DNA from 4 places in the Ensifer sp. Root1252 genome. Region 4 is predicted to be linked to each of the others. Evidence: riboswitches for the same ligand, from Rfam matches in the RefSeq annotation. Region 4 holds a riboswitch; each other region holds the start of a gene.

Region 1 (5,264 bases), 170 kb from region 4:
TCATGTGCACAGGCTGTCGCCGGTGCTGACGTTGCAAGGTGCCGTTGCCCATTGCGACATGCCGATCGAGAGCGGTCCAACGCTTTTCCTTCCCTATAGCCAGACCTACGTGCCCGGCTATCTCGCGTTGAAACGTCCGGAGTTCCGGGCCTATTTCGACCAGCATCACGTGCAGCTGCCGTTGGAAAAGGGCGATGTCGTCTTCTTCAACCCGGCTCTCTTCCATGCGGCCGGCAGCAATCATTCGACTGATATCAAGCGCGTCGCCAACCTGCTCCAGGTCTCCTCGGCCTTCGGGAGGGCGATGGAGACCGTCGATCGCGCCAGGATGAGTGCAGCCCTCTACCCGGCGCTGACCGCACTCGTGGCATCCGGCACGCTTTCGGCCGATGAGGCGGCCAATGCGATTGCGTCCTGTGCCGAGGGCTATTCCTTCCCGACCAATCTCGATCGCGATCCGCCGCTGGGCGGTCTCGCGCCGAAGACCCAGGCGCAACTGATGCATGAGGCGCTGGCAGGCAGGTGGAGCGATGCGGATTTCAGAAGCGCGCTTGGCGAGCAGGCACAGCGCAAGCTGAGCTGAACGGCAGAATCGATCTTTCCGGTCCCCGGCGTTCTGCGGCGGGGGCCGGTCGCCCTGTTTTCATCTCACTTTCAATTCTGGGAGGACTTTCATGACCGAGCAATATGGCCGTCTCGACGGCAAGATCGCCATCGTCACCGGCGGGACGCAGGGGCTGGGCGCAACGATCGCCAACCTGTTTGCGGAACGTGGGGCTAAAGGTGTCGTCATCTGTGGACGCAACGTTGCCAAGGGCGAAGCGAAGGCCGAGCAGATCCGCAAGGCAACCGGCGCGCAGGTACTTTATGTCGAGGCAGACCTCGAAAAGGTCGAGGACGCGCGCAAGGTCGTCAGCGCCTGCGACGCCACATTCGGGCGCGTCGATGCGCTGGTCAATGCGGCGGCGATCACCGATCGCGGCACCATCCTGGACACCAGCCCCGAACTGTTCGACCGGATGTTCGCTGTCAATGTGCGCGCACCGTTCTTCCTGATGCAGGAAGCGGTAAAGCTGATGCGGCGGGAGGGCACGCAGGGCACCATCGTCAATATTGGCTCGATGTCGGCGATGGCCGGTCAGCCGTTTATCGCCGCCTATTGCTCGTCGAAGGGGGCGCTGGAGACGCTGACCAAGAACACCTCCTATGCGCTGCTGCGCAACCGCATTCGCGTCAATGGCCTCAATATCGGCTGGATGGCGTCCGAAGGGGAAGACCGCATCCAGCGCGAATTTCATGGGGCGGCAGACGACTGGCTCGAAAAGGCGGCCGCCAGCCAACCCTTCGGTCGGCTTGTCGACCCCAAGGAAGTCGCGCGTGCCTGCGCCTATCTCTCGTCGGATGAGTCCGGCCTGATGACGGGGTCGGTCATCTGCTTCGACCAGTCGGTGTGGGGCGGCTATGACGGCTCGCCGCATCCGGTCGCGCCGCTCTGACATCTGACGCTGTCGCGAGGCCCTGTGGAGTGACCGGCAAGCGACGCCGGACTTGCTTGTCATTCCCTGTGGGCTGTGCCCTTATGACGCCGTCAGGTGCCCGCAACGCGGGAGAATCGGGAATCCGGTGTTATTCCGGAACGTGCCCAACGCTGTGACGGGGACGACTGCCTCTAGGGATTTTGTGCTTGCTCAAGATCTTGCCACTGGATCTTCATGTGATCTGGGAAGGTGAGGCGGCCGGTTGATCCGAAGTCAGAAGACCGGCCTGGCAAGATAGACCGATATCCGCGCGGACGGCGGAAGGTTGTGCATTGTTGGGGATCGAACGATGCGGACTGACGCTAATGGCGGCCTTGCGGCTGCAGAGGCCTTTTCATCCGACGAGCGCGAAGCCGTCTATCGAGCCATCGAAACGCGCCGGGACGTGCGGGATCAGTTCCTGGCCGAACCCTTGCCTGACGATGTGGTGATGCGCCTGCTCAATGCTGCGCACCGGGCGCCATCGGTGGGTTTCATGCAACCGTGGAATTTCGTCGTGGTCCGGCAGGCCGAAACCCGCGAGCGGGTATGGCAGGCCTTTTCCCGCGCCAACGACGAAGCGGCATTGATGTTCGATGGCGACCGCCAAGCGAAATACCGCTCCCTGAAGCTGGAGGGGATCCGCAAGGCACCCTTGAGCATCTGCGTCACCTGCGACCGCACGCGCGGTGGAGCGGTCGTTCTCGGGCGCACCCATAACCCGCAGATGGATCTCTATTCCACCGTCTGTGCCGTGCAGAACCTCTGGCTTGCGGCGCGCGCCGAAGGCGTTGGTGTCGGCTGGGTCAGTATCTTTCATGAAAATGAGATCAAGGCGATCCTCGGCATTCCCGATCATGTCGTGATCGTCGCCTGGCTTTGCCTCGGATATGTCGATCGCCTTTACCAGGAGCCGGAACTTGCGGTTAAGGGCTGGCGCCAGCGGCTGCCGCTGGAGGAGCTGGTGTTCGAGGAAGGCTGGGGAACCTGCCGAAAGGCAGACGCTGCGATCAGTTGCTCTGAACCGGCTGGTAGCCCGGACCCTTCGGATGGCGAAGGTCGATCGACGTTTCCTCCTGGGGAAGGAACGTCGGCCCGATGACCCGCACCTTGCTCTTGGCGGGATCGTAGGGGCGCTCCTCCGCAGCCGCCTTGGCGGTAGGGGCGGCCGCTTCCTTCTTGCCCTCGATGACGATGATCGACGATTCGCTGTTGCCAGTGTTGCCACTGGAAGCCTTGGGCGTCGTCGCGATCTTTGGAATCTGGCAACCGCAAATGCCCGGCTTGCCGACGCCGCGCGTCCGATAGGCAAAGGCGTTTGGCAGTTCTTTATAGGGGCGTCCCGTCGAGGCGGAGACCATCTGGTCGCTCTCCTCGGTCGCCAGGTCGTGGAAAAATAGTTCTGTTTCGGCACCCGGGCAGCGGGCGCGGCAGGCCTGCTCGTCGCGGGCGAAGTCCACAGGGCTTGCCTCGGACGAGATCGGGAAGAAGGCGCCATCGCAAGTGCGCACGCACATGGTGCGAAGCGTGCCGGAATAGACGCCGCTTTCCGGCGGGTAGGTGCCCATTTCGCCGTCCCGCAGCATTGGTCCGTAGCTTTCGTCCGGCGGCAGATCGCGCAGGATGTTGCGGTACGTTTCCGGCTCGTCCGGGTCGGCGGTCGCAAATTCCTCGCTGCCACCATAGCAACCGTTGATCTCGAGGGCGGCGAGGATGCGCCGGCGCGTATCGTCTCCATCGCCTGACATCAGCTGCTGGCGCTCCGATTTGAGGATGCGCAGATTGTCTTCCATCTCGGCGATCAGACTGTTGATGTCTGTGCAGATATCCGGGTCGCCGCCGTTGAAGACGACGACGCTGCCTGTGCCGCAGCCGGCGCGTCGGCGATCGTTGCGCGCCCGGCGCAATTCGATGTTCTGTCGGGAAATCGCGCTCGCATAATCGCGGGTATCGGCCGTAGTTTCGATGGCGGCGGGCAGTTCGGCGAGCCGAGTGTTCAGGCGGTCGCACACGCTGGAGGCCAGCGCCTGATCGGCAAGAACCAGAAGCAGCGGCAAGGTCGCCGCGGCTAGGGTTTTCATGTTCCGGAACACGGGCGAACGTCCATTCCTGCAACCGCACGGCGCCACCCTTGTTGTCCGGGTTCGGTCGCTGTCGGCACTTCCTGTTTCAGCCCTATCATAAGGCTTGTCGCCGCCGGTGCAACGACAAGCCTCGCATTGCGTTAACAGCTCCGTCCGGTGGGAGGAACGGAAGGAGCGTTAGAGATCAGGCGGCGCGTGCCGTCTCCAGCGACATCGGCCGTTCAAGAACCGTGCCTTCGATCGCCGCTACGGCCTTCATGGCGCTGAGCAGCGACGGCGTCACTTCCCAGGCGACCGCTACGGCATAGACCGAGCCGATCCGGTGCGGGTCAGCGATGCGCTCGCCGGGGCAACCCATGCGGCGGAACATCCGCTCGAGGAAGACATCGGTCACCGTGACGATATGGCTGATGCCGGAGGCCAGCCCGAGTTCGCCGACACCGCACATCAGTTCTGCGGCGGCGACGGTCACCTGGTTGGAGGCGCGGTCCTGAGAAATCTCCGGGTCGATGCAGAAGCGGCTCGATTCCCAGATCGAGGCGCTGCGGATCTCAGGGTTGTCGCCAAGCAGGATCGGGAACGTATCGTCCAGCATGTTGGGGCCGAGCGTCGGCAGCAATCTCAGCGATCCGCGCAGTTTTCCCGTCTCCGGCGAATAGGACAGAATATAGAGCGGATTCGACTTGTCGTAATTGTCGATCTCCCATTCCCCATCGGTCTGCACGTCCCATTTCAGGAAATCGTGGAAGACGCGCTTGCGCAGCTTGAACATCTCGTCGATGGACTGTGGGTGCTGTCCGCGTGTCCTGCCGTTGAGGATCCTGATCATCTTCTTCTCCATCCTTGTTTTGGGGGATGGCGTGATGCTGTCAGTCCTCAGGCAGGGGCGAAACTGTCACTACCGACAGTTCCGGAAACCGTTTTTTCCCACTAAATATAGACGGGTTTTCAGATGAGCGAAGGAGGAGCGTCTTGAGGGTGGGTCAAACCGTCGGGATCAGTGCATGGCGAACGGCCTGGGCCACGGCCTGCGTGTTGGAGACAACATTGAGCTTTCGGCGGGCATTGGTCATGAAGAAACGCACGGTGCGTTCGGAAATGCCGAGAATGGTGGCAATTTCCCAATAGCTCTTGCCGGCCGCCGACCAGGTGAGAACCTCGGTTTCGCGACCTGTGAGGCGCGTATCGCGCGTGTTCAGCCCCCCTGTCATGGCGGCGTTTTCAAGCATGCCGGCATGAAACAGGTTGGCGGCGAGCTGGAAGTCGCGCAAGTGGTTGCGCCGATAGATCGACCACTCCGCGGCCGACATATTGACGTTGATGGCCAGCAAGGCGGTGCGGCCGGCCGGCGAGGGCAGCGGCAGGGCGACGCCTTCACTGGAAAGGCCGATCTCTTCGGCCGTCTTGAACAATGGCTCGCATTCGGGAAAGCGGTGGCGCGCCGTCGTCCATTCGACAGGCCTGACGCCACCGAGCGCCAGCTTGAGGATCGGGTCGATACGGTAGAGCTCCCGCGTCAGATAAAGCTCGGCCGCGTAGGCACCGAACGTGTGGTGCAACCGGCAGATCTTGAGCTCGTCGGCATAGGGCTCAGCTTCAAGATATAGGAGATGAGCGATGCGAAAGGTACGGCGCATCAACGTAAAGAAATGGGCCGGCTCGA
Region 2 (5,264 bases), on a different contig from region 4:
CTTTCGCTGCCGGTTGCCGGGCTGCATGTCGACCTCGTGCGGGCGCCGCAACAGCTCGACTTGCTACTTCAGACGGTACCGGCACAGCTTGTGCTGTCGCTCGGCGTCGTCGATGGCCGCAATGTGTGGCGTACCGATCTTGCCGGCCTCTTCCGCCGGCTGCAGCCGTTGATCGAGGCGCATGGCCGCGATCGTATCGAGCTTGCACCATCGTGCTCGCTGCTGCATGTGCCAATCGACCTCGATCTCGAACGAGCGCTCGATCCGGAGCTCGTCTCCTGGCTTGCCTTCGCCCTGCAGAAGCTGGACGAACTCAGCCTGCTTGCCCGCGCATTCGAGCCGGGCCTGGCCAATCCCGAGCAGGTCTTTGCAAAATCGATTGCTGCGGTCGAGGCACGGCTGACCTCGCTCAAGGTCCACGATCCACTCGTTGCCGGACGCTTGAAGAACCTGACGGCAGCAGACAGCCGCCGTCAATCGAGTTTTGCAACGCGCCGGCGGCGGCAGGAAGACAGGCTGGCACTGCCGCTCTTCCCGACGACGACGATCGGCTCCTTCCCGCAGACGTCAGAGGTGCGCCAGGCACGATCGCTGCATGCCAAGGGCGAGCTCAGCTATGTCGACTACCTCGCCTACCTGCGCCAGGAGACGGAGAAGGCCGTGCGCTGGCAGGAGGAAATCGGCATCGAGGTGCTGGTGCACGGCGAATTCGAGCGCAACGACATGGTGCAGTATTTCGGCGAGCAGCTCTCCGGCTATGGGTTCACTCAGAGCGGTTGGGTGCAGAGCTACGGCTCGCGCTACGTACGCCCGCCGATCATCTTCGGCGATGTCTCGCGCCCGAACCCGATGACGGTCGATTGGGCAACCTATGCGCAGTCGCTGACGGACAAGCCGATGAAGGGCATGCTCACCGGCCCGGTGACGATGCTGCAATGGTCGTTCGTGCGCGACGACCTGCCCCGGTCGATCGTATGCCGGCAGATCGCACTGGCGCTGCGCGACGAAGTCACCGACCTGGAAACGGCCGGTATCGCCGTGATCCAGATCGACGAACCGGCGCTGCGCGAGGGACTGCCACTGAGACAGGCCGATCGAAAGGCCTATCTCGACTGGGCGGTCGAGTGCTTCCGCATCAGCGCCTCCGGCGTCGGTGACGAAACCCAGATCCACACCCACATGTGCTACTCGGAGTTCAACGACATCATGGCGGCGATTGCGGCAATGGATGCCGATGTCATCTCCATCGAAACCTCGCGCTCGAAGATGGAGCTGCTCGGCGCCTTTATCGATCAGGCCTATCCGAACGAGATCGGCCCCGGCGTCTACGACATCCACTCGCCGCGGGTACCCACTGTCAACGAGATGGTGCATCTGATCGAACAGGCGACCGACGGTCTGACGCCGGCGCAGATCTGGGTCAATCCGGATTGTGGGCTGAAAACAAGGCGGTGGGAGGAAGTTCGCCCGGCGCTCGTCAACATGGTCGCGGCGGCGCAAACGCTGCGCCAATCCTTCACTGCCGGCCGGCAAGAGGCCGCAAACGCATGACGGACGATAGCAATATCGAGAAGGCGCCGGGGGAAACCCCGGCGCCCGCCACCTTGATCGACATCGTCTTTCCCGGCGACACCAATCACCACGGCACGCTCTTCGGCCGTGCGGGCCTCGCACTCATGGACCGGACCGCCTTCATCGTCGCCACGCGCCACGGCCGCGTTCCCTTCGTCACCGCCTCCTGCGATCGCGTCGACTTCCGCGGCCCCGCCCACATCGGCCATATCGTCAGCTGCAGCGGCCGCCCGATCCGGGTCGGGCGGCGTTCGATGGTCGTCGAAGTCGATATGATCGCGGAAGATCTGACGGCCGGCACCCGCGATCTGTGCGCCCGCGGCCAGTTCACCATGGTCGCGATGCCGGAGGGCAAGGGCGCCGGCTGGTCGTTGCCTTCTCTCGACACCGATGCGATCGGAGCGCCAAAAGACGATGCCGTGCGCATGGTCGATATCGTCTTTCCGGATCAGGCCAACAGCTTCGGCGCCATGTTTGGCGGCGACGCGCTGGCGCAGATGACCAAGGCCGCCTTCGGCGCGGCGACACGGGCGAGCCGCAAGACGACAGTGCTCGCCTCCTGCCAGCGCATCGATTTCAAGCACCGGATCACCGTTGGCTCGATCATCGAGCTTGTCGCCAGGATTGTGCGCACCGGACGGAGCTCGACGACGGTCGATGTCGAATTGTGGTCAGAGGATTTGACGGGAGCGAAACAGACCCTGACTGCCCATGGCGCCTTCATCATGGTGGCAGTCGACGGGGACAATCGTCCTGTTCCCGCCTTCGCGGCTTGAGGATTTCAGCAGAGCTGTCAATGACGGCTCTCCATCCACAGGCTTCGCCGACACTTGTCGTTTACTCCCCGCTATCCACACCCGAAAAAATATTGTCCGCCTCCCAGGTGGCTTCGACATGGAACCTATTGACGCAATTTTCCCGACATATACTATATCTAGTGTTCGAGGTTCTCCCGATTCGCAAGGATTGGGAGCGAAGATGGGAATACGGTGCCGTCGTAGCGATTTCGCTTGGCTAAGCCGTGGCTGCCCCCGCAACTGTAAACGGCGAGCAACTGTCCAGCATTCGGCCACTGAAGCATGATGCTTCGGGAAGGTCCGGACAGAAGCACCGACCCGTGAGCCAGGAGACCTGCCTCGATCGATAAACGTCCACGGGCGGGGTGTCCGGAGAGGTCAGAGGTGTGCATGGGGCAGGATGAAACCTGCCTGATCGTCTCGACGTCTCCCCGGAAGCGCCGTCTTCAACTTCGGGGTGAAGTCATGTCCGCGTCATCGAATTCCTATCATTCGCCAATGAAGAGGCGCGGGAAGCCGCGAATCTGACGAACAACCGCGCCCGGGTCTTCTCGACCCGAGCAAGCGGTCATCCTGCCAGTCCTGCATTTCGCCGGATCGCTTGTGCGTATCCGCATGCCTTTTCATGCCCAGATCCAGCCGACCAAACGAGGAAGAAATGAACGTCACCGTCTACAGCAAGCCCGCCTGCGTCCAGTGCACCGCAACCTATCGCGCGCTCGACCGCCAGGGCGTCAATTACGAGGTGATCGACATTTCGGTCGACCAGGACGCGTTCGAGACGGTCAAGGGCCTTGGCTACATGCAGGTTCCCGTCGTCATCGCCGGTCCGGAGCACTGGGCAGGCTTCCGCCCCGACAAGATCAGCGCACTGTCCTGAAGCCGAGGTACGGCGCGATGGGGCTGATCGTCTATTTTTCCACCCGCTCGGAAAACACCCATCGCTTCGTCGGCAAGCTCGGCCTGCGCGCCAGACGCATTCCCGTCAGCGCGGCCGACGCGCCGCTCGACGTGCACGAACCCTATGTGCTCGTCGTCCCGACCTATTGCGGCGACGACGGCCGGGGCGCCGTGCCCAAACAGGTGATCCGCTTTCTCAACGATGCGGACAACCGCTCCCACATCCGCGGCGTGATTGCCGCGGGCAACAGCAATTTCGGCGCGACCTACGGGATCGCCGGCGACGTGATCTCGGCCAAGTGCCAGGTGCCCTATCTCTACCGGTTCGAACTGTTGGGAACCGATGAGGACGTCGCCAATGTCAAAAACGGGATGGAACGATTTTGGACGTCTCAACACTCGAACGCCCCTTGAAGGCGACGGAATCGGCGCTCGATTACCACGCGCTGAACGCCATGCTGAACCTCTATGACGAGGACGGCCGGATCCAGCTCGACAAGGACCGGTTGGCGGCAAAGCAGTACTTCCTGCAGCACGTCAACCAGAACACCGTGTTCTTCCATAACCTGCGCGAAAAACTCGATTACCTCGTCACCGAGGGCTACTACGAGCAGGAGGTTCTCGACCAGTATTCGTTCAACTTCGTGCGCGACCTGTTCGATCACGCCTATGACAAGAAGTTCCGTTTCCCGACCTTTCTCGGCGCCTTCAAATATTACACCAGCTACACGCTGAAGACCTTCGACGGGAAGCGCTACCTCGAGCGCTACGAGGACCGGGTCTGCATGGTGGCGCTGACGCTGGCGCGCGACGACGAGGCGCTGGCGCGCGACATGGTCGACGAGATCATCTCCGGTCGCTTCCAACCGGCGACCCCGACCTTCCTCAACGCCGGCAAAAAGCAGCGCGGCGAGCTCGTCTCCTGCTTTCTGCTGAGGGTCGAGGACAACATGGAATCGATCGCGCGCGGCATTAATTCGGCGCTACAATTGTCGAAGCGCGGCGGCGGCGTGGCGCTGTCGCTTACCAACATCCGCGAGGCCGGCGCCCCGATCAAGCAGATCGAAAACCAGTCGTCCGGCATCATTCCCGTGATGAAGCTGCTGGAGGATTCGTTCTCCTACGCCAACCAGCTTGGCGCCCGCCAGGGTGCCGGCGCCGTCTATCTCAACGCCCACCACCCCGACATCATGCGTTTCCTCGACACCAAGCGGGAGAACGCCGACGAGAAGATCCGTATCAAGACGCTGTCGCTGGGCGTCGTCGTTCCCGACATCACCTTCGAACTCGCCAAGAACAACGAGGACATGTACCTGTTCTCGCCCTATGACGTGGAGCGCGTCTACGGCGTTGCCTTCACCGACATCTCGGTCACGGAAAAATATCGGGAAATGGTCGCCGACAGCCGGATCCGCAAGAAGAAGATCAAGGCGCGCGAGTTCTTCCAGGTGCTGGCCGAAATCCAGTTCGAGTCGGGCTATCCCTACATCATGTTCGAAGACACGGTGAACCGCGCCAACCCGATCGCCGGCCGCATCACCATGAGCAACCTCTGCTCAGAAATCCTCCAGGTCAGCGAAGCCAGCGAGTACAATGACGACCTGTCCTACAAGCACCTGGGCAAGGACATCTCCTGCAATCTCGGCTCGCTGAATATCGCCGCCGCGATGGATTCGTCCGATTTCGGCAAGACGATCGAGACATCGATCCGGGCGCTGACCGCGGTCTCCGACATGAGCCATATCGCCTCGGTTCCCTCCGTCGAGAAGGGCAATGACGACAGCCATGCGATCGGCCTCGGCCAGATGAACCTGCACGGCTATCTCGCCCGCGAACGGGTCTATTACGGTTCGGACGAAGGCGTCGATTTCACCAACATCTACTTCTACACGGTGACCTACCACGCCATCCGCGCCTCCAACCGCATCGCCGTCGAACGCGGGTCGAGCTTCAAGGGCTTCGAGAACTCGAAATACGCCTCGGGCGACTATTTCG
Region 3 (5,264 bases), on a different contig from region 4:
ACGGATGATTCTGCGCCTCGCGACCCTCCTGGGTCTGGCTTTCGCGGCGGTGAACGCACGCGCCGGCGAACTGGAGCCCTGGAAGTCGAAGTCCAACGCCATCATCGTCGACGCTTATGAAATGAACAGCATCGACTGGGAGACAATGCTTTCCGACAAGCGTATCTCCGGCTTCATCGCCAAGGCCTCCGACGGCCTGCCGGAAAGCTTCTCCTGCACCGGCGATCATGGCGGCGACACTGTCGCCCACTGCAAGACGATGTGGCGCAAATACGCCGTCAGCCGCGAGCTCTACCAGACACGGCGGATGATCGCCCGCTCCCATGGGCTGCTGTGGGGCGCCTATCATCTTGCCCGCCCCGGCAACCCGGTCGATCAGGCCAACCATTTTCTCGATTATGCGAGCCCGCGCGACGACGAGTTGATGGTGCTCGATCTCGAAGGCATCGACCCGGACAAATTCATGTCGCTCGAAGACGCGGCGATCTTTGCCGGACATATCAAGACCCGCACCGGCCGCTACCCGATGCTCTACACCAATCATGTCACGGCCAAATACATCGCGGCCAACCGCGCGAAGCACCGACTGCTGTCGCGACTACCCCTGTGGTATGCCCGCTACAAGCCGGATATCCGCAATGTGTTTCCGATCGGCAACTGGGACAGCTATGCGCTGTGGCAATTCTCGTCAGGGATCAATTGCGGCAAACGCCGCTGTCCCTATCGTGTGCCCGGTACACTTGACGACATCGACGTCAATGTCGCGGCTATGAGCAGCGCCACCTTGCGACCGATCTGGGCCGGCGGCGCCCTGTTGCCGGAAAAGGCACTGCCGCTCGTTCTCATTGCCAGAGCCGACGACGGGGTCGGCGCCGCCAGCGCTGCCCAGGCGACGGCGAAAATCGAAAGCCAGCCGTTGCTTATCAGCCGCGCCGAAGCTGCCAGCGCCGCCGGCGAAGGCGTCGACATGATGGCGACCGGGTCGATCGATTTCGGTCGGCACGACCGCGCCGTGCGGCTGGCGGCCGCGGCCAGCCGCTGACGGGTCGGTCGCGGAAAGAACACGCTCCCCGCGACCATCAAGCATTGTCAGGCTTCGATCTGTACATCTCCAAGCGGCCGCGAGCAGCAGGCGAGGATGTAGCCCTCATCGATTTCGTCGTCGAGAATACCTCCGTTGTGGTTCATCTCGACCTCGCCGGCGACTTTCATCACCCGGCACGTACCGCAGATGCCGCCTTCACAGGCCGCACCGATCCTGACGCCGTTGGCCCGCGCCGCCTGCAGGATCGTCTGGCCGGGCTTGGCCTCGATCTCCTTGCCGCTCATGGTGAAGACCACCTTGGCGCCTTGCGCTTCGGCGTCGGCTGCCGCCCCTGCCCTGACTGCTATCTCCTCGGCTGCCGGTGCTGCCGCCGGCTGGAAGCTTTCCTCGTGATAGCGGCTCATGTCGAAACCGGCCGCCTTCAGCAACTCGCGCACGCCGCGCATGAACGGCTCCGGACCGCAGCAAAACACTGTGCGCTCCATGAAGTCGGGTGCAAGCAGCGGCAGCTTGGCGCCGTCGATGCGGCCGCGCAGCCCGTGCCATCCGTGCCTTGACTCATGCCCCTCGACCACGAAGCCGAGGTTTAGCCCGGACATCTGGCGCGCCAGCACTTCCAGTTCCGAGCGGAACAGAAGGTCGTCTGGCCGGCGGGCGCAGGAAATGAAGGTGACGTCGGTCTCGGGAACGCAGTCCGCCATCCAGCGCGTCATCGACATCATCGGCGTGACGCCGGAGCCTGCCGATATGAAGAGATATTTTTCGCCGGGATGGCGCACGAAGCTGAAATCGCCGAGCGGACCGAACGCCTTCAGCCGCATGCCGGGCTTCAGGTGATCGAACATCCAGCGCGTGCCGATGCTATCGGCTTGCGCCTTGACGGTGACGGCGATCGACAACGGCCGGGAGGGCGTCGACGACAGCGTGTAGGTGCGCATGACCGGCTCGTCGGCGACCGGCAGCTCGAGCGTGACGAACTGCCCAGGCAGATAGCGGAACCAGGCCGGCTTTTCCGCCCGGAAGGTAAAGGTCATCACATCGGCGGTCTCGATCACGGCCGATGTGCATTCGAGCATGTTCTGCCTGTCGATCCAGACATGAAGCTCGTCGAAATGATGGAACGAGGATGCCATCTGCATGTCAGGCGACCCGGGAAAGCGGAGCAGCCTCGCCCTGCAGGCGCTGTTCCATGAACTTGCAATACCACTCGACGAACTGCATCACGCCGCCTTCGTGTTCGGGCGAATAGGGGCCTGACTGGTAGGCCGGCGAGCGAATACCAAAGGCGTTCTCCTCGACGATCTGGCGGTCCTGATCGTTGGTCTCGGTCCAGACATGCGTCAGTTGCTCGAGATTGTAGTCGACGCCTTCAACCGCGTCCTTGTTGACCAGCCACTTGGTCGTCACCTGCGTCAGCTCCGGGCCGAGCGGCAGGACGCGGAAGGTGATGGCGTGGTCGGCCAGCACATGGTTCCAGGTCGAGGGATAATGGAAGAGCAGGAGCGTGCCGATATGCTTCTGGCTAACGTCTGCCGACAGTTGCCGCCGCACGGCGCGGGCGCCGGACATGGTGTAGCTCTCGGCGTCGTCGATCAACGGCATGCGCGCCGAGCGGAACTGGCCGGTCTCGGACATCCGGAACTCGCTCGGCAGTCCGGCTGCTTCGCATTTCGCCCAATGCGCGGCAATGACGGGATCATCCTTGGCGCCCTGCACACCGGTCGCCGTCGGCGCTTCGGGATAGGTGCGGCAAAGTTCGGGGTGGTTGGCGGCACAATGGTAGCACTCCCGGTTGTTTTCCCAGACGAGTTTCCAGTTGCCCTTTTCGATGATCGTGCTTTCGAAGGCGACCTTGGTTTCACCCAGGCGGTGCGGCGCAAGATAGGGCGCGACCATGTCGCGGAACGGGCCGAAATCCATCGGCTGCTCGGACAGGTTGATGAAGATGTAACCGCCGACGGTCTCGCAGTGGATCGGCTTCAGGCCGTGGGCCGCCTTGTCGAAATCCTCGCCCATCTGGCGGGCAAAGAGCAGCGCGCCGTCGAGCTCATAGGTCCATTGGTGATAGGGACAGACGAGCTTGGCCGAAGAGCCCTTGTGCTGCGCGCAGACGCGAGAACCGCGATGACGGCAGGAATTGTGCAGGGCGCGGATCGTGCCCTGTCGGTCGCGAACGATAATGACAGGATAATCGCCGACCTGGACGGTGAAATAGTTACCGGCACGCGGGATCTCGCAGTCGTGGCCGATGAACAACCAGTCCTTGTACCAGATGCTTTCGAGATCCTGCCTGTAGTAGTCGGGGTCGATGTAGAAGGCCCGGTCGAGGCTGTAGCCGTCGCGTCGACCCTTCAGCTTGCGGAGCATATCGCCCTTGATGTCCATGTCCTGTCCTCGTTCGCGTTTCGGAGAGGCAGGACTGGAACCCGCACGGGCGCATTGCCTGTGCGATGACGGCTCCGATCCGGCTGCCCGCCGCAACCCGTTACGGTCTGTTCGCGTCAAGGCTGGTTTCCGGGCTCAGGAGCCGTCCGCAAGGACCAGCCCGGCGCCTTCCCGGACGGAACCGTCCAGTGGCTTTGTGCCGTGGCTTTCGCTCCACCACCGTTGCGGGGGCAGCGCCGGGTTTTGACCGGCTTCCCAATTCTCCGCCTTCCCTAAAAGACAGCACCTTGAGTAGGCATATCTAATCGCGGAAGCCATCGTCGTAGCTGCCGATTAACGACATCCGATTCCAGAAAGACGACACAGCACATCAAGCGCACCAAACGCCCTGTGATTGATCATTTTTCATTGTAAACAATAGGATAGCTCAAGGATTGAGCAATTGTCGCTTTTTCCGGCAAGGCTTGCGAGAAAGCGCGGATCCTTCGCCATTTTGCGACATGTCTTCCCGTGACGCGGGGCAAGGCCCACCGACGCGAGTGAAATCTTCCATTAACCATAATGCATTAGCGTCGCCTGACGGAGAAACCGGCCGAACCGGCAAACAGCGCATTGAAGTTCATGGCAAAGCTCAAATACTACGACGCCGCAGCCGAGAAGCTGCCAACGATCGCTCCGAAGACAGCGGTCCACACCGAGTTCCTGCGCACCGGCCGCATAGAAAGGCGTCAATGGTCGCAGCGCGAGCGGCGTTATCTGAGCTATGACGAGGTTGCCGAGCGCACCGCCCACAAGCTGACGACCGCCGGCGAAACGACGCACAAGCGGATGAACGGCTTCCATACCTCGATCCAGTTTCCCAAGATGATCTTCCACCGCACGCTCACCGGTCGGCCGCATCTCGGCTATTGCCATGTCACGGCGGCGAGAACACATCTCGCCCCGTCCAAGGACGTCACCTGGTCGTTCTATTTCGCCAACTTCTTCTGTGACCTCGGCGACGAGAAACACTTCTTCGAACGCATCCAGACCGGCTATTCCCGAATGTACTTCGCCGTTGCCATCGAGCCCGATGCGCCAGAGGGGCAGATGACCATCAATCGCAGCGTTCGCGACAACGGGCTGCTCTTTCGTACCGACGACCCGAAAGTCGCGCTCAAGAACGTGCTGATGCTCGGCGCGCGCGACGAGGCATTGAAGCGCATCATTCGCAGCCTCTGAAGCGCAGACCCGGTTGCCTGAAGAAAATCGTTCTGTTTTCACCGTGGCTCCTTTAAGGAAGCCTCGGAAAGGGAAACGGAAGCGACATGGCCGAAATCATCGATACACGGACCGAGCCGGAACGGGCGATCGAGCGTGCCTGTGCGGTGCTTGCCGAAGGCGAGCCCGTCGCGATTCCGACCGAGACGGTCTACGGCCTGGCAGCGGACGCCACCAATCCCGATGCGATCAGCCGTATTTATGAGATGAAGGGGCGTCCACGCTTCAACCCACTGATATCGCATGTGTCAGACATGGCGATGGCTGAAGCCCATGTGACATTCGATTCGTTGTCGCGGCGCCTGGCCGAAGCGTTCTGGCCCGGCCCGCTGACGTTGATCCTGCCCCAGCGCACAACAAGCACCGTGCACGCGCTTGCCTCGGCCGGCCTCGACACGCTCGGCATCCGCATGCCTGATGGCTTTTCACGTCGGGTGATTGCCCGCTTCGGCCGCCCGCTCGCCGCACCGAGCGCCAATACGTCGGGCAAGATCAGTCCCACAAGCGCTGCCCATGTGGAAGCCGATCTCGGGCCGCGCCTCAAGCTCATTCTCGACGCCGGCTCTGCGGAGAT
Region 4 (5,264 bases):
AAGGTCTCAGGCACGCCGGCCAGGCGCAGTCCCCGGTAGAAGAGCTCGCTATCCGCCAGCTTTGCCAGATCCATGGGCGGGCTGGTCGAGATGGTGGCGGCAGTGCCACCGCGTGCGAGGCGAAGCGCGTTGAAACGAGTGATCGCTGCCTGCGCTTCCGTGTTCCGGCCGAGGTGCGCGTAAGCGGAGGCGAGAAGAAGGAAAGAACCGTCATCCTGAGGATTGAGTTCGATGCTGCGCTTCACCGCAGCCACCGACGCCTCGAAATCCTCCAGGCTGAACTGCGTCAGTCCAAGAACGTAAATGAAGAAGGACGGAGAGTGCGGATCGAGGCGCATGGCCGTACGGATATAGGGCAGGGCCTCCGCTGGGCGGCCGGCGGAGGTCAGCACGAAGGCCGTCAGCGCGTAGCTCCAGGAATCGCCGGGTTCGAGCGCGATCGCTTCCTTGAGTTCGGCGAGCGCATCGGCATGCTGCCAGGCCGCTTCGGACAGGAGAGCGGCCGCCTGATAGGCGAGCGCTGTTTTGTGTTTCTGCGCGGTCCTTAGAAATTGTAGCGCCTTGGCTCTAGCTTCGATCCGCGAGATATCAAGCCGATAATGCCAACGCCACAGGTAGACGCGCGCGTAGACCATGGCGGCGGCGGCATAGGCTCGTCCATAGGCAGGATCGAGCGCAATCGCCTGCTCGAAAAAAGGCACTGCCTTTGCAAAATCTTCGGGGGTCGTGCGCCGGTGATGCTCCCAGCCGCGCAGGAACGCATCGAAGGCCGCCGGGACCGTCGTTTCCTTGCGTCCGAAGGCCATCTGCTCGTCAGGATTCAACCGAAGCGCAAGCGCGTCGGCAATGCCGCGCATCACTTCGTCCTGCAGCGCAAAGACATCGGAAAGTGAACCGTCGAACTTGCCGGCCCAAACGTGGCCGCCGCTGAGAGAATCTATGAGCTGAGCATTGATCCGTAGCTGTTCTCCGGCACGCTGCACACTGCCTTCGAGGACGTATCGGACACCGAGTTCCTTGGACACCTGCCTGGGTGTCACCGCCCTGCCCTTGTAGGTGAAGGTCGAGTTACGCGCGATAACGAACAAGCCGGATACCTGAGCCAGCTCGGTGACAAGGCCATCGGTCATGCCATCGGCGAAATACTCCTGCCTGGGATCGTCGCTCACGTTGGCAAACGGAAGCACCGCGATCGACGGCTTGTCCGGCGCGGTCAGGTTCGGTGGTTGTATCTGGACCGTTTCCACAGGCGACTCCCAGGGCCGCCACCAGGCCACGCCGGCAGCAGCGCCGAGCACGACAGCAGACGTAACGAGTGCCGCCCAGCGCTTCGCGTGGCGCCCAGCGACCTTTACGCTGCCGGGGCGGGCTTCGTTCAGCCCCAGCCGGTAAGTCCGCACCGGCTTTTCGATATGCTTCAGGCGTTGTTCGCCGAGAAAGACGAAGCCGACATCGAGGTGCTTCTCGACCTGGTCGTAGGCGGTGCCGGAGATGATGATCCCACCCGGTTCGGCGAGGCTCTGCAGGCGCTCGGCAATGATCACTCCATCGCCGTGAATGTCGTCGCCTTCAACGATGACGTCGCCAAGATTGATGCCGATGCGGAATTCCAGTCGACCCTGATCGGAGCCGCGGCTTTCGGATTTCGCGCGCTGAACCTCCACCGCACAACGGACCGCCTCGACGACACTCTGGAACTCGACCAATAACCCGTCGCCCATGGTCTTGATCAACCGCCCGCGATGTGCGGCAATCCTTTGTTCGAACAGGCCGTGCAGATCGGCCTGAAAGCGGGCACACGTACCCTCTTCGTCGGCTTGGGTGAGCAGTCCATAGCCGGAAACGTCGGCAATCATCACGGCGGTGAGCCTGCGTTCCATCTGCCTTCCGGATAATCGAAACGACTTTCGGCTACTCTATCGCAATATCTGACGTTGCTAAAATAAAGTTCAGTTGCCGTGGAGCGTCCGCTCCGACGTCGACTACAGCGCCGCGCGTCTTACTGGACGCGCAAAGGTCGCTGTAACACTTTGAATTGCTGCATGTTTTTATCCTTAGGTCGAATACCATCTAAGGATAAAAACATGCAGGAGTGGCCTTTGCGGCCTGCTGCCGGCAAATTGTCGCGCGCCGCATCTCGACGGGTGGCGTGTCGCACGCGTCGATTGACTTTGCGGCGCCCGCTTCCTAATCATCTGACGTTGGATGGTTTCCCCGGATCGTGGCGATGCGGGGGAATAATTGGGAATGTGACGGATGGACCCAAATCGGGCATCCTTATCGCAGCCGACCCCGCGACTGTAGAACGGTCAGGGTTCGCCATCGGGCTGATAGCCGGCTTCCTTTCGATTGCATGGGGCAATCGAAGGCGGTTTGGAATTCAGCCGGAAAAGCCACTGGCGTGGCTTCGTGATCAGCCGGGTTGGACGCCTCTTCTTCTACGAATCGTCCGCCTTTCACGAAACCAGAAAACGCCGGGAAGGTGAGGCGGGCCGTTCGGGCCCAAGCATCGGTCTTCGCGTGATCACGCGGGGCGCGATGTGGTGGGCTCGTGACGCCGTGAGCCAGGAGACCTGCCGTCCGACAGGGGCATTCCGCCCGAAGGGAAGCCCGCTTCCCACGCCATCACGGAGGTTGTCTTGGCTCATCGATCGTTTCCCGAACGCGCCGTCGGCGCGGTGAAATCCTGTTGCCGCTCGAATTCGCGACCAAGCGCGTGAGGCTGCAACGCACATGAGCATTTCCCATGCCGGGCCGGTTCTGGTCCTCGGCGGTGCCCGTTCCGGCAAATCCAGCTTTTCCGAAAGGCTCGTCGAAGCCTCCGGGCTCGGCATGCACTATGTCGCGACCGGCCGTGCCTGGGACGACGAGATGCGCGAGCGCATCGACCATCACCGGGCAAGGCGCGGCGAAGGCTGGACGACGCATGAAGAGCCGCTCGACCTCGTTTCGCTGCTGACGCGCATCGATGACGAGAACCGCGTGGTGCTCGTCGACTGCCTGACGCTGTGGGTCACCAACCTGATGATGGAAGGGCGCGACATGGCGGCAGAGTTCGCGGCCCTTGCCGCTTTCCTGCCGGAGGCGCGGGCGCGCCTCATCCTTGTTTCCAACGAAGTCGGCCTCGGCATCGTGCCCGAGAACCGCATGGTCCGCGATTTCCGCGACCATGCCGGCCGGCTTCACCAGATCGTTGCGGAGAAATCCGCGGAAGTTTACTTTGTCGCGGCCGGATTGCCGCTGAAAATGAAGGGTTGATCCATGACCACTGCCAGAGCCAACCAGGGCAAGATCCCGGCGACCGTCATCACCGGCTTCCTCGGTGCCGGCAAGACGACGATGATCCGCAATCTGCTGCAGAACGCCGATGGCAAGCGCATTGCGCTCATCATCAACGAGTTCGGCGATCTCGGCGTCGACGGCGACGTGCTGAAGGGCTGCGGCGCAGAAGCCTGCTCGGAAGACGATATCATTGAGCTTACCAATGGCTGCATCTGCTGCACGGTTGCCGATGATTTCATCCCGACCATGACCAAGCTGCTCGAGCGCGAAAATCGTCCTGACCATATCATCATTGAAACCTCGGGCCTCGCTTTGCCGCAGCCGCTGATCGCCGCCTTCAACTGGCCTGATATCCGCAGCGAAGTCACCGTCGATGGCGTCGTCACCGTGGTCGACAGTGCCGCCGTTGCCGCCGGCCGTTTTGCCGACGACCATGACAAGGTCGATGCGTTGCGTGTCGAGGACGACAATCTCGACCACGAAAGCCCGATCGAGGAACTGTTCGAGGACCAGTTGACCGCCGCCGACCTGATCGTGCTCAACAAGACCGATCTGATCGACGCCTCCGGCCTCAAGGCCGTGCGCGACGAGGTCGCTTCGCGCACTAACCGCAAGCCAACAATGATCGAGGCGAAGAACGGCGAAGTTGCCGCTGCCATCCTGCTCGGCCTCGGCGTCGGCACGGAAAGCGATATCGCCAACCGCAAGTCTCACCACGAGATGGAACATGAGGCCGGCGAGGAGCACTCTCATGACGAGTTCGACAGCTTCGTCGTCGAGCTCGGCGCGATTGCCGATCCGGCAGGTTTCATCGATCGCCTCAAGGGCGTGATATCAGAGCATGACGTGCTGCGCCTCAAGGGCTTTGCCGACGTGCCCGGCAAGCCGATGCGCCTGCTGATCCAGGCCGTTGGCGCCCGCATCGACCAGTATTACGACCGTGCCTGGGCGGCTGGCGAGAAGCGCGGTACGCGCCTCGTCGTCATCGGCCTGCACGACATGGACGAAGCTGCGGTGCGCGCCGCCATCACCGCACTCGCCTAACTCCTTGAAGCAACGCAATTCCAGGAAAGCCATTTCACGCTTTTCCTGGAATTGCTCGAACGGACAGAAACATGCATCTGCTTCTCGCCCAGAAAGGAACGATCGCCGACGGCAACGAGGCGATCGACCTGGGGCAAACGCCGGCCGACGTGCTTTTCCTGTCGGCCGCCGACACCGAGCTTTCGTCGATCGCGGCGGCCCATGGCCGGCGCGACGGGGAGCTGAGCCTGCGCATCGCCAGCCTGATGAACCTGATGCACCCGATGTCGGTCGACACCTATGTCGAGCGCACGGCAAGGCATGCAAAACTCATCGTGGTCAGGCCGCTCGGTGGCGCCAGCTATTTCCGTTATGTGCTGGAAGCATTGCATGCCGCCGCCGTCACCCACCGCTTCCAGATCGCGGTGCTGCCCGGCGACGACAAGCCCGATCCCGGCCTCGAGCCGTTTTCGACCGTTGAGGCCGACGACCGCCAGCGCCTCTGGGCCTATTTCACCGAGGGCGGCGCTGACAATGCCGGCCTGTTCCTCGACTACGCCGAGGCGTTGATCTCAGACGCGGAAAAGCCGCAGCCGGCAAAACCGCTGCTCAAGGCCGGCATCTGGTGGCCGGGCGCGGGCGTCATCGGCGTCAGCGAATGGAAGGCACGTGTCCAAGAGCGGATGGTCGCGGGGGAGGGATTCGAACCCCCGACAGTCGGGATCTGCTTTTATCGCGCCCTGGTCCAGAGCGGCGAGACCCGGCCGGTCGAAGCGCTGATCGAGGCGCTTGCCGCCGAAGGCATGCGCGTGTTGCCGCTGTTTGTCTCCAGCCTCAAGGATGCCGTTTCGGTCGGCACGCTGCAATCGATTTTTTCCGAGGCGGCACCCGACGTGGTGATGAACGCCACCGGCTTTGCCGTTTCCTCGCCCGGTGCCGACAGGCAGCCGACCGTGTTG

Evidence for each region. Region 4 has a riboswitch for cobalamin ahead of cobU (bifunctional adenosylcobinamide kinase/adenosylcobinamide-phosphate guanylyltransferase). Riboswitches for the same ligand answer to the same signal wherever they lie in the genome.
Region 1: it holds a riboswitch for cobalamin, as region 4 does, so the genes downstream of both, bluB (5,6-dimethylbenzimidazole synthase) here and cobU (bifunctional adenosylcobinamide kinase/adenosylcobinamide-phosphate guanylyltransferase) in region 4, are expected to answer to the same signal.
Region 2: it holds a riboswitch for cobalamin, as region 4 does, so the genes downstream of both, nrdH (glutaredoxin-like protein NrdH) here and cobU (bifunctional adenosylcobinamide kinase/adenosylcobinamide-phosphate guanylyltransferase) in region 4, are expected to answer to the same signal.
Region 3: it holds a riboswitch for cobalamin, as region 4 does, so the genes downstream of both, ASD02_RS00045 (aromatic ring-hydroxylating dioxygenase subunit alpha) here and cobU (bifunctional adenosylcobinamide kinase/adenosylcobinamide-phosphate guanylyltransferase) in region 4, are expected to answer to the same signal.

Annotation. Positions count from the first base shown of each region.
Region 1 is NZ_LMDT01000012.1:691,801-697,064, forward strand. It holds gene ASD02_RS15910 (phytanoyl-CoA dioxygenase family protein) at 1-583, shown strand, start outside; gene ASD02_RS15915 (SDR family oxidoreductase) at 675-1,496, shown strand; cobalamin riboswitch at 1,574-1,783, shown strand; gene bluB (5,6-dimethylbenzimidazole synthase) at 1,828-2,619, shown strand; gene ASD02_RS15925 (DUF2865 domain-containing protein) at 2,528-3,598, opposite strand; gene ASD02_RS15930 (acyl-homoserine-lactone synthase) at 3,786-4,430, opposite strand; gene ASD02_RS15935 (LuxR family transcriptional regulator) at 4,585-5,264, opposite strand, start outside.
Region 2 is NZ_LMDT01000002.1:68,913-74,176, forward strand. It holds gene metE (5-methyltetrahydropteroyltriglutamate--homocysteine S-methyltransferase) at 1-1,551, shown strand, start outside; gene ASD02_RS04830 (hotdog domain-containing protein) at 1,548-2,348, shown strand; cobalamin riboswitch at 2,500-2,726, shown strand; gene nrdH (glutaredoxin-like protein NrdH) at 3,028-3,249, shown strand; gene nrdI (class Ib ribonucleoside-diphosphate reductase assembly flavoprotein NrdI) at 3,267-3,683, shown strand; gene nrdE (class 1b ribonucleoside-diphosphate reductase subunit alpha) at 3,653-5,264, shown strand, end outside.
Region 3 is NZ_LMDT01000001.1:7,244-12,507, forward strand. It holds gene ASD02_RS00035 (GH25 family lysozyme) at 1-1,042, shown strand, start outside; gene ASD02_RS00040 (hybrid-cluster NAD(P)-dependent oxidoreductase) at 1,090-2,184, opposite strand; gene ASD02_RS00045 (aromatic ring-hydroxylating dioxygenase subunit alpha) at 2,186-3,430, opposite strand; cobalamin riboswitch at 3,533-3,735, opposite strand; gene ASD02_RS00050 (DUF6656 family protein) at 4,052-4,651, shown strand; gene ASD02_RS00055 (L-threonylcarbamoyladenylate synthase) at 4,738-5,264, shown strand, end outside.
Region 4 is NZ_LMDT01000012.1:524,988-530,251, forward strand. It holds gene ASD02_RS15125 (adenylate/guanylate cyclase domain-containing protein) at 1-1,880, opposite strand, end outside; cobalamin riboswitch at 2,190-2,596, shown strand; gene cobU (bifunctional adenosylcobinamide kinase/adenosylcobinamide-phosphate guanylyltransferase) at 2,734-3,258, shown strand; gene cobW (cobalamin biosynthesis protein CobW) at 3,262-4,326, shown strand; gene cobN (cobaltochelatase subunit CobN) at 4,398-5,264, shown strand, end outside.